One region of the Mycobacterium paraffinicum genome, then DNA from elsewhere that is predicted to be linked to it. Evidence: predicted binding sites of a transcription regulator. Region 1 holds the regulator's gene; the other holds the start of a gene.

Region 1 (4,549 bases):
CTTCCACGACGACCCCGCTCGCTTCATCGACGTGGTCGAACGCTTCGTCGACACCACCGCGCCGGCTGAATACGATCAGGCCGCCCTGCGTGAGCTGCTCCGCAGCGGCGGCGGCGAGAAGGCCGTGACCGGCCCCGCCCCCACCCGCGTCGCCGTGCTGAACGCCATGGGATCCGACGAACGCAGCGCCACCTGACCCCCGCGGCCGCGCCCGGGGCCGTACAGTCGGGCCATGGGTATCGACGTCACCGTGCTGCGGGTGTTCAGCGATCCGGAGGGGAATTTCGGCAATCCGCTCGGTGTCGTGGATGCCGCCCAGGTCGAGCCCGCCGCTCGGCAACGGCTCGCAACTCAATTGGGCTATAGCGAAACGGTTTTCGTCGACGTTCCGGCTGCCGGATCAACGACGGCGCACGCCACCATTTACACCCCGCTGATCCAGATTGCGTTCGCCGGACACCCGACCGTCGGCGCGGCGTGGTGGCTGCGTGAGAACGGAACGCCGATCAACACCCTGCAGGTGACGGCCGGCATCGTGCAGGTGAGCTATGGGGCGGAAAGCGCGGGCATCAGCGCACGTTCGGACTGGGCTCCCGAGGTCGCCCTGCACGAATTCGATTCAGCCGACGACCTTCTCGCCGCCGACCCGGGAGATTTTTCCGACGACACGGCGCATTACCTGTGGGCGTGGACCGACAGGGCCGCCGGATCGGTACGCGCCCGCGTGTTTGCCGCCAACCTCGGTGTGCCGGAAGACGAGGCGACCGGCTCGGCAGCGATGCGAATCACCGACTACCTCAGCCGCGACCTACACATCACCCAGGGCAAGGGATCGGTCATCGAGACGACGTGGAACGCCGAGGGCTGGGTGGGGGTGGCCGGGCGCGTCGTCAATGACGGTGTGACGCACCTGAACTGACGATTGGCTCAGCGCTGCCGGTGCAGCACCGCGGCGAGGTGGTGCTGTAAGGGCTGCCCGACGGCGCCCATCTGCACCGAATACGACAGCTCGTCGCCGTCGATGTGGAAGGAACGGCCGAGCGCGGTCACCTCTTTGGCGGTCGGGGTCAGCCCGACGTCCGTTGTGGACAGCGCGATTTCGATCTGGCCGCCGGCGGCCGAATACGTGCCGACCTCGATTTCGGTGATGCCGCTCGGGTGCGCCAGCACCAGCTCGACGTGACCGGGCCGCGGCACGCGCAGGTATCCGGTCTCGGCGTGCAACGGCTTGCCGTCGGGCGCCTTGGTCTTTTGCGCGTAGGCCAGAAATGGCTTACCGACGTGGGAGAAGACCACTTCTTCGAGGTAGTCGAAGGGCTGGATCGTCGGGTACTCGCCCGCGCCCTGGCCAGCCCAGGTTCCCAGGAGTGGTGCCAGTGCCTCGAGATCGGGATGCAAGTCGGTGGGCATGAAACCGAGCCTAGGCCCGGGCGGCTCGGGCCGGTCCGTCAGCTCGGTGTTGTCACCTGGCGGTGTTCGCGCAGCGCCTGGATCTCGCGTTCGAAATCGTCCGCGGACTCAAACGAGCGATATACCGACGCGAACCGCAGGTACGCCACTTCGTCGAGGTCGCGCAGCGGGCCGAGGATGGCCAGCCCGACCTCGTGGCTCGCGACCTCCGGGGAACCCGCGGCGCGCACGGTGTCCTCGACCTGCTGAGCCAGCAGGTTCAGCGCGTCGTCGTCCACCTGGCGGCCCTGGCAGGCCCGGCGGACACCGCTGATCACCTTCTCCCTGCTGAAAGGTTCGGTGACCCCGCTGCGCTTGACCACCGCGAGAACCGCGGTCTCGACTGTCGTGAAACGCCGCCCGCACTCGGGGCAGGATCGGCGGCGCCGGATGGCCTGCCCTTCATCGGTTTCCCTCGAGTCGATCACCCGGGAATCGGGATGCCGGCAGAACGGGCAATGCATGGCCGCTCCTTCGCCGCGCCGACAAACACCAGGTACCGCAGCACGAGCGTACCCGTGCGCTCACCTGCGCGGCGAATGCAGCCGGCCGCCGCGAGGGCGGTGATCAGCCGACCGGGGCGATCAGCGTTTGGCCCGCCACCAGCGTCGGTGAGTTCATGTCGTTGAGTTCGCGGATCCGGTCGGCAACCTGGCGCGCCGGCGCGTCGGGCGCCACCCGGTGAGCGACGTCTTGCAGCGACTCCCCCGCCTCGACGCGGACCACGGCCAATCGGTCGGGTACGTGAGCAGCCGAACTCCCGGCGTCGCCGTTGAGCACCTGACCGACGTTCCCGACGAGACCCAGCCACAGCGTGATCGCCCCGGCCGCCAACGCCAACCAGACTGTGGTCGCCACCGTGACGGGACGCTTGCGATGCGGCGCGGCGGACATCGCGACGCCGGTGCCGTAATAACGCGTCGGCGCGCCCGCCGGCCTCGACGGACCGGGCCGGCGGGAACGGGCCAGCCCGTCCCGGCCGTAACGAAGCCCCTGGAGCGGTCCGTTGACCGGACGCCGAGGGCTGCTGGTACGCGGCGCCAGCGTGTGGATGGTTGTCATCTGCGTTCCTCCGGTCAACTTGATTCGCTCAGCTGTTCGACTGTATCGCTCGTGTGTTCGAAATCCGAACATGTGAGCGAAGCGTGTCGCACGAGTCGAACGCTAGACCACGCCACCGACAAGTCCGTGGTCGCCAGAGCTGACATGCGGCTGAAATACCCGATCTGCCGAAGAGTTACACCTTTGTGATTAACGACTTCGGCGGGTGATTTATGCCGATGCGACGACCCGCGACACGCTAGTCGAACACATGTTTGATTCTCGGCCGCGGTGGGGTTACATTCAGTGCCATGAGCGACAGCAACGACACTTCATCGGCCCGCGCGGACGGTCGGCTGCACGCCGTGGATTCATCGCTGACCGAACGGCAACGCACGATTCTGAACGTCATTCGCGCGTCGGTCACCAGTCGCGGTTACCCGCCGAGCATCCGGGAGATCGGCGACGCCGTCGGCCTGACGTCGACCTCGTCGGTGGCTCATCAGCTGCGCACCCTGGAGCGCAAGGGATACCTGCGTCGCGACCCGAACCGCCCGCGGGCGGTCGACGTCCGCGGCGCCGATGACGAGGTGGCGGCCCGCACCACCGACGTCGCCGGCTCGGACGCCCTGCCGGAGCCGACGTTCGTTCCGGTTCTGGGGCGCATCGCGGCCGGTGGCCCCATCCTCGCCGAGGAGGCGGTCGAGGATGTCTTCCCGCTGCCGCGCGAGCTGGTCGGCGAGGGCACGCTCTTCCTGCTCAAGGTCGTCGGCGACTCCATGATCGAGGCGGCGATCTGCGACGGCGACTGGGTGGTGGTGCGCCAGCAGAACGTCGCCGACAACGGCGACATCGTCGCGGCCATGCTCGACGGGGAGGCCACCGTGAAGACGTTCAAGCGCGCCGGCGGTCAGGTATGGCTGATGCCGCACAACCCCGCGTTCGATCCCATTCCCGGCAATGACGCGACCGTGCTCGGCAAGGTCGTCACGGTGATCCGCAAGGTCTAGCCCGTCGCGGACTTCCGGCCGGCTCAGTCCGCCTTGACGAAGCCGTTGGCCTGCGCCACTTCTTCGCTGGACAACCAGATTTCGGCGAGGGTGTCGTGGTAAAGCTCGCTGCCCGGTGTGTAGTACAGCCCGAAGCGGGCGCTCGCCTTGATCGGGTATCCGTCGGGCACCTGATAGGGATCGTCGAGCGGTAGGTGGATCGTCGGGCGCCCGGCCGGGCCGGCCCCTACGGCGGTGTCCTCGTCATCCGTGGCCGCGTGCCGCCCGCTGCGCTGCTCGGATGCGGCGGCGGCCGCCGCCGCCGCGACGGCTTCCGGGGCGGCAACTTCTGGCGCGGGGGGTTCGGCGACGTCCGCCGGGACGTGCGGGACCGCAACATCCGGATACTCGCCCTCGGGAGCGGCGACGTCGGGGCCACCGGTGCCGAACTCGGGGGCCGGGGGCGTTGGCGCTTCGGCGACGTCGAGGTATTCGGCCTCCACATAGTCATCGTCCGCGCGGGCGGCGTCCGCGTAGGCGGACTCCCGCTCGTCGTCGGCGTACTCGACCTCGGCGTAATCCTCGTCCGCGTAATCCCCGTCGGCGTAATCCCCGTCGGCGTAATCGGATTCGGCGTATTCAGTCTCCGTCTCGGGGTAGCCGGCCTCCGACAGCGCCGCCGGCGAGACCGCGGAGAAGGAGTCGGTGTCCACCGCGTCGGGGTCCTGCTCGAATGAATCCTCTTCGTCGCCGCCGCGCCGCCAGCTGACCCGGCCGGCCGCCTCCGGCGCTTCCGGCTGACGCGCGAAATGCTCGGTGGTGACGTCGTCGCGTTCCCACTGCCGCTCGGTGCCGGCGTCGTAACCGGCATCGAGGTCGCGGGCAGGCTCGTAGCCGGCGTCCTCGCGTATGACGCGACGCCGACGCCAACCGATCGCGAGCAACCCCGCCAAGACGATCAGCACCAGCACCGGGATGGCGGCCAGCAGCCACCACCACTGCCACGTGAACTTCTTGGCGTGGGCGGGCATCGCCGAGTTGCTCGGCTGGTTCTGGCCCGACACCTGCAG
Region 2 (4,549 bases), on a different contig from region 1:
TCGTCCAGCACGTCGCGGTCGGTGACGGTTCCGGGTGGTCCGTCATAGCGCTCGACCCCGGCGATCACGTCCTCGCTGATGATGCGCAGGCCGCTGTCGGCGCCGACCGGCTTGGCGGCCGCACGGCACAGCTTGATGCCGTTGTAGGCCGCCGGGTTGTGGCTGGCGGTGAACATCGCGCCCGGGCAGTCCAGCGATCCGGAGGCGAAGTACAGCTGGTCGGTGGAGGACAACCCGATCCGCACCACGTCCAGGCCCTGGCCCGTCACGCCGGACGCGAAAGCCGCGGCCAGCGTGGGCGAACTGTCGCGCATGTCGTGGCCGATCACCACCTGCCGGGCACCCTCGCCGCGCATCAGCTTGGCGAAGGCCGCCCCCAAGGCGGTGACCAGCGGCTCGTCCAGCTCCTCGCCGACCAGCCCGCGTACGTCATAAGCCTTGACGACGCGGTGCACGGTCGCGGCGAGCCGAGACATGCCGGGGCCTCCTGACGCCATCGATTCCTGAGCCTCTTGGCCGTCAGCCTATCGGCCTCCGGGAAACACCGACCGCAGCGGTGCGCGGGGAATGGGATGCGACGCCGGAACGGCTAGTCACTGGGGTCGGGCAACACCCGCAGATGCCCGCGGCGGCGGCCGGATCGATGCTCGGGCGGCGCGAGCACACTGCTGCTGGGGGCGGTGGCCTGCGACCCGCCGTGGTGAATGTGCGGGTCGGCGAAACCGTTCACCGGCGTTGCGGTGTACGGCACGCCGCGATCGCCACCCTCGCGAACCGCGTCGGCCAGGGCGACCAGGTCGTCCTCGTCGGGGTGGGTGGGCTCAGAAACGAGGGGGCCGGCGTGGCGCACCAGATCCCACCCGCGGGGCGCGGTGATCCGGCCGGCATGGCCGACGCACAGGTCCCAGGAATGCGGTTCCCGCGCGGTCGCCAACGGGCCGACGACTGCCGTCGAGTCCGAGTAGACGAACGTCAGGGTCGCCACGGCGTAGTGCGGGCACCCGGGCCGGCAACAGCGACGGGGAACGTTCACGCCGAAAGGCTATCGTGCGGAAACGCCGTCGAAGCGCCGGACACGCGCAACCGGCCGACCCCCGATGTGCAACCGTTACCATCGGCGCGTGGGCGATTCGCGCAGCTCCCCGCGGAGGGATCGGTCCCAGGGCCGATTCGCTTCCCATCGGTCGCGCGGCCGCGACGTGCGCGGCCCGCTGCTACCGCCGACGGTGCCCGGGTGGCGCAGCCGGGCCGAGCGATTCGACATGGCGGTGCTGGAGGCCTACGAACCCATCGAGCGGCATTGGCAGGCCCGCCTGGCCGACCTCGACGTGGCGGTCGACGAGATCCCGCGCATCGCGGCCAAGGATCCAGACAGCGTGCAGTGGCCGCCGGAGGTGATCGCCGACGGGCCGATCCCGCTGGCGCGATTGATCCCGGCCGGCGTCGACGTCCGCGGCAACGCCACGCGGGCACGAATTGTCTTGTTCCGCAAGCCGATTGAGCGACGGGCCAAGGACACCGTCGAGCTCGGTGATTTGCTGCACGAAATCTTGGTGGCCCAGGTGGCCATCTACCTCGATGTCGAGCCGTCGGTCATCGACCCGACGATCGACGACGAATGACCCTGACGTTCAGGCGCCTTCGGCGCCTTAGATGATGCCGCGCTTGAGGCGGCGGCGCTCGCGCTCGGAGAGCCCGCCCCAAATGCCGAAGCGCTCGTCATGCTCCAGGGCGTACTCCAGGCACTCGTGGCGTACCTCGCACCCCAGGCAGATCTTCTTCGCCTCGCGGGTGGAGCCGCCCTTCTCCGGGAAGAACGCCTCGGGATCCGTTTGGGCACACAGCGCCCGGTCCTGCCACTGGTCCGCGACGGGCGCCGGCATCGGCTCGGGCTCGAATGCGACTGGCGCATCGGGAACCACGGTCAGGTGCGGCCGAACGGCTAGGACCGGCGCTGAGACGATGGGGGTGTGCGGCGTGCTCGCCATGACTCCTCGAAGATGTTCGTAAGACATACGGTCGTCCGCCTCCTCAGTTTGATTGGGAGAGTGAGTGGTTCCCACTTTTCTGATGTGTACCGACAATTCGAACAAGTGATCGAATCTCGGTCTGCGACACCGGAACCGGCCGGCCAACCGGGAAATGACACTGTTGTGATTAGACACGGGTTAATCTGCCGGGTCAAGCATTACGGCGCATTTCCATACCATCTCGTGACCGAATTACGGCGTTTCCGTTGTTTTGCGCATTCGGCGTGTCGATCACACCGCGCGCGACTACGCTTAAGGGCCGCGTAACGGCCCCGCCACCGCACAGTCGTCGGGCAGTACTGTCGTCCACGTGAAGGTCACCGTTCTGGTCGGTGGGGTTGGCGGCGCCCGCTTCCTGCTGGGGATTCAACAGTTGCTCGGGCTGGGACAGTTCGAAACGCAACAGCGCCCAGACGCGGGAACCGGCAACCACGAACTTAATGCAATCGTCAACATCGGCGACGACGCCTGGATTCATGGACTGCGGGTCTGCCCGGATTTGGACACCTGCATGTACACCTTAGGTGGAGGGGTAGACCCGGAGCGAGGGTGGGGTCACCGCGACGAAACCTGGCACGCCAAAGAGGAATTGGCGCGCTACGGCGTGCAGCCGGATTGGTTCGGGCTCGGCGACCGGGATATCGCCACCCACCTGGTGCGCACCCAGATGCTGGGCGCCGGCTACCCGCTCTCGCAGATCACCACGGCGCTGTGCGATCGCTGGCAACCCGGCGCCCGACTGCTGCCGGCGAGCGACGACCGCTGCGAGACGCACGTGGTGATCACCGATCCGGACGACGGCACCCGGCGGGCGATTCACTTCCAGGAGTGGTGGGTGCGCTACCGCGCCGACGTGCCCACGCACAGCTTCGCGTTCGTCGGCGCCGAAAAGGCCACCGCCACAAGTGATGCTGTCGCGGCCATCGCCGACGCCGACGTCATCCTGCTGGCGCCGTCCAACCCGGTGGTGAGCGTCGGCGCCATCCTGGCCGTCCCCGGCATCCGGGCCGCCTTGCGCTCGGCGACCGCCCCGGTCGTCGGCTACTCGCCCATCATCGGTGGAAAACCATTGCGCGGCATGGCCGATGCGTGCCTGTCGGTGATCGGGGTGGACTCCACCGCGGAGGCGGTCGGCCGGCACTACGGGGCGCGCGGTGGCACCGGGATCCTGGATTGCTGGCTGGTGCACGAGGGCGACCACGCGGACATCGACGGCGTGGCGGTGACGGCCGCGCCGCTGTTGATGACCGACCCGAAGGCGACCGCCGAGATGGTGAGCGCCGGGCTCGAACTCGCGGGCGTGCAGCCGTGACCGAACACGGCACCGGCGCGGCGATCGAGATCCTGCCCGTCCCCGGGCTGCCCGAATTCCGGCCCGGCGACGACCTGAGCGCGGCCCTGGCCGCGGCCGCGCCCTGGCTGCGCGACGGCGACGTCGTGGTGGTGACGAGCAAGGTGGTGTCCAAGTGCGAGGGCCGGCTGGTGCCGGCGCCGCAGGACGCCGAGGAGCGCGACCAACTCCGGCGCAAGCTGGTCGAGGCCGAGGCGGTGCGGGTGCTGGCGCGCAAGGGCCGCACCCTGATCACCGAGAACCGCATCGGCCTGATTCAGGCCGCCGCGGGTGTGGACGGATCCAACGTGGGCCGCGACGAACTGGCGCTGCTGCCGGTCGACCCGGACGCCAGCGCCGCGGCCCTGCGCGCCGCGCTGGCCGACCGGCTCGGCGTCGACGTCGCCGTGGTCATCACCGACACGATGGGCCGCGCCTGGCGCAACGGCCAGATCGACGCCGCGGTGGGGTCGGCCGGTCTGGCTGTGCTGCACGGCTATTCGGGGGCCGTCGACCGCCACGGCAACGAGCTGGTGGTCACCGAGATCGCGGTGGCCGACGAGGTCGCGGCGGCGGCCGACCTGGTGAAGGGCAAGTTGACCGCCATGCCGGTGGCCGTGGTGCGCGGCCTGGCGGTGGCCGACGACGGCTCGACCGCCCGGCAGCTGTTGCGGCCCGGCGAGGAAGACCTGTTCTGGCTGGGCACCGCCGAGGCCCTCGACATGGGGCGCCGGCAGGCGCAGCTGTTGCGCCGGTCGGTGCGCCGGTTCAGCGCCGAGCCGGTCGCGGCCGGGCTGATCGAAGCCGCCGTCGCCGAGGCGCTCACCGCCCCGGCCCCGCACCACACCCGACCGGTGCGGTTCGTCTGGCTGCAGACCCCCGAGGTTCGGACGCGCCTGCTGGACCGGATGAAGGACAAGTGGCGGTCGGACCTCGCCGGTGACGGCCGGCCCACCGACTCGGTGGAGCGGCGGCTGGCGCGCGGCCAGATCCTCTACGACGCACCCGAGGTCGTCGTCCCGATGCTGGTCCCCGACGGCGCGCACACGTATCCCGACCCCGCCCGCACCGACGCCGAGCACACCATGTTCACCGTCGCGGTCGGGGCGGCCGTGCAGGCCCTGCTGGTCGCGTTGGCCGTGCGGGGGGTGGGCAGCTGCTGGATCGGCTCGACGATCTTCGCCGCCGA

The links. The regulator LexA, encoded in region 1, represses DNA repair genes until DNA is damaged. The targets are predictions, from matches to a motif close to CGAACANNTGTTCG.
Region 2: cofD (2-phospho-L-lactate transferase) is a predicted target of LexA. The motif match lies at 2,087-2,100, and genes of this name have one in related genera.

The regions. Positions count from the first base shown of each region.
Region 1 covers NZ_JACKUR010000033.1:82,361-86,909, reverse strand. Annotated here, with positions in the region: gene H7J89_RS23025 (alpha/beta fold hydrolase) at 1-196, shown strand, start outside; gene H7J89_RS23020 (PhzF family phenazine biosynthesis protein) at 233-919, shown strand; gene H7J89_RS23015 (peroxynitrite isomerase) at 928-1,410, opposite strand; gene nrdR (transcriptional regulator NrdR) at 1,449-1,913, opposite strand; gene H7J89_RS23005 (LysM peptidoglycan-binding domain-containing protein) at 2,017-2,511, opposite strand; gene lexA (transcriptional repressor LexA) at 2,802-3,500, shown strand; gene H7J89_RS22995 (LGFP repeat-containing protein) at 3,524-4,549, opposite strand, start outside.
Region 2 covers NZ_JACKUR010000025.1:4,533-9,081, forward strand. Annotated here, with positions in the region: gene H7J89_RS14530 (phosphomannomutase/phosphoglucomutase) at 1-476, opposite strand, end outside; gene H7J89_RS14535 (DUF3499 domain-containing protein) at 590-1,033, opposite strand; gene H7J89_RS14540 (metallopeptidase family protein) at 1,200-1,622, shown strand; gene H7J89_RS14545 (WhiB family transcriptional regulator) at 1,650-1,988, opposite strand; gene cofD (2-phospho-L-lactate transferase) at 2,341-3,342, shown strand; gene H7J89_RS14555 (coenzyme F420-0:L-glutamate ligase) at 3,339-4,549, shown strand, end outside.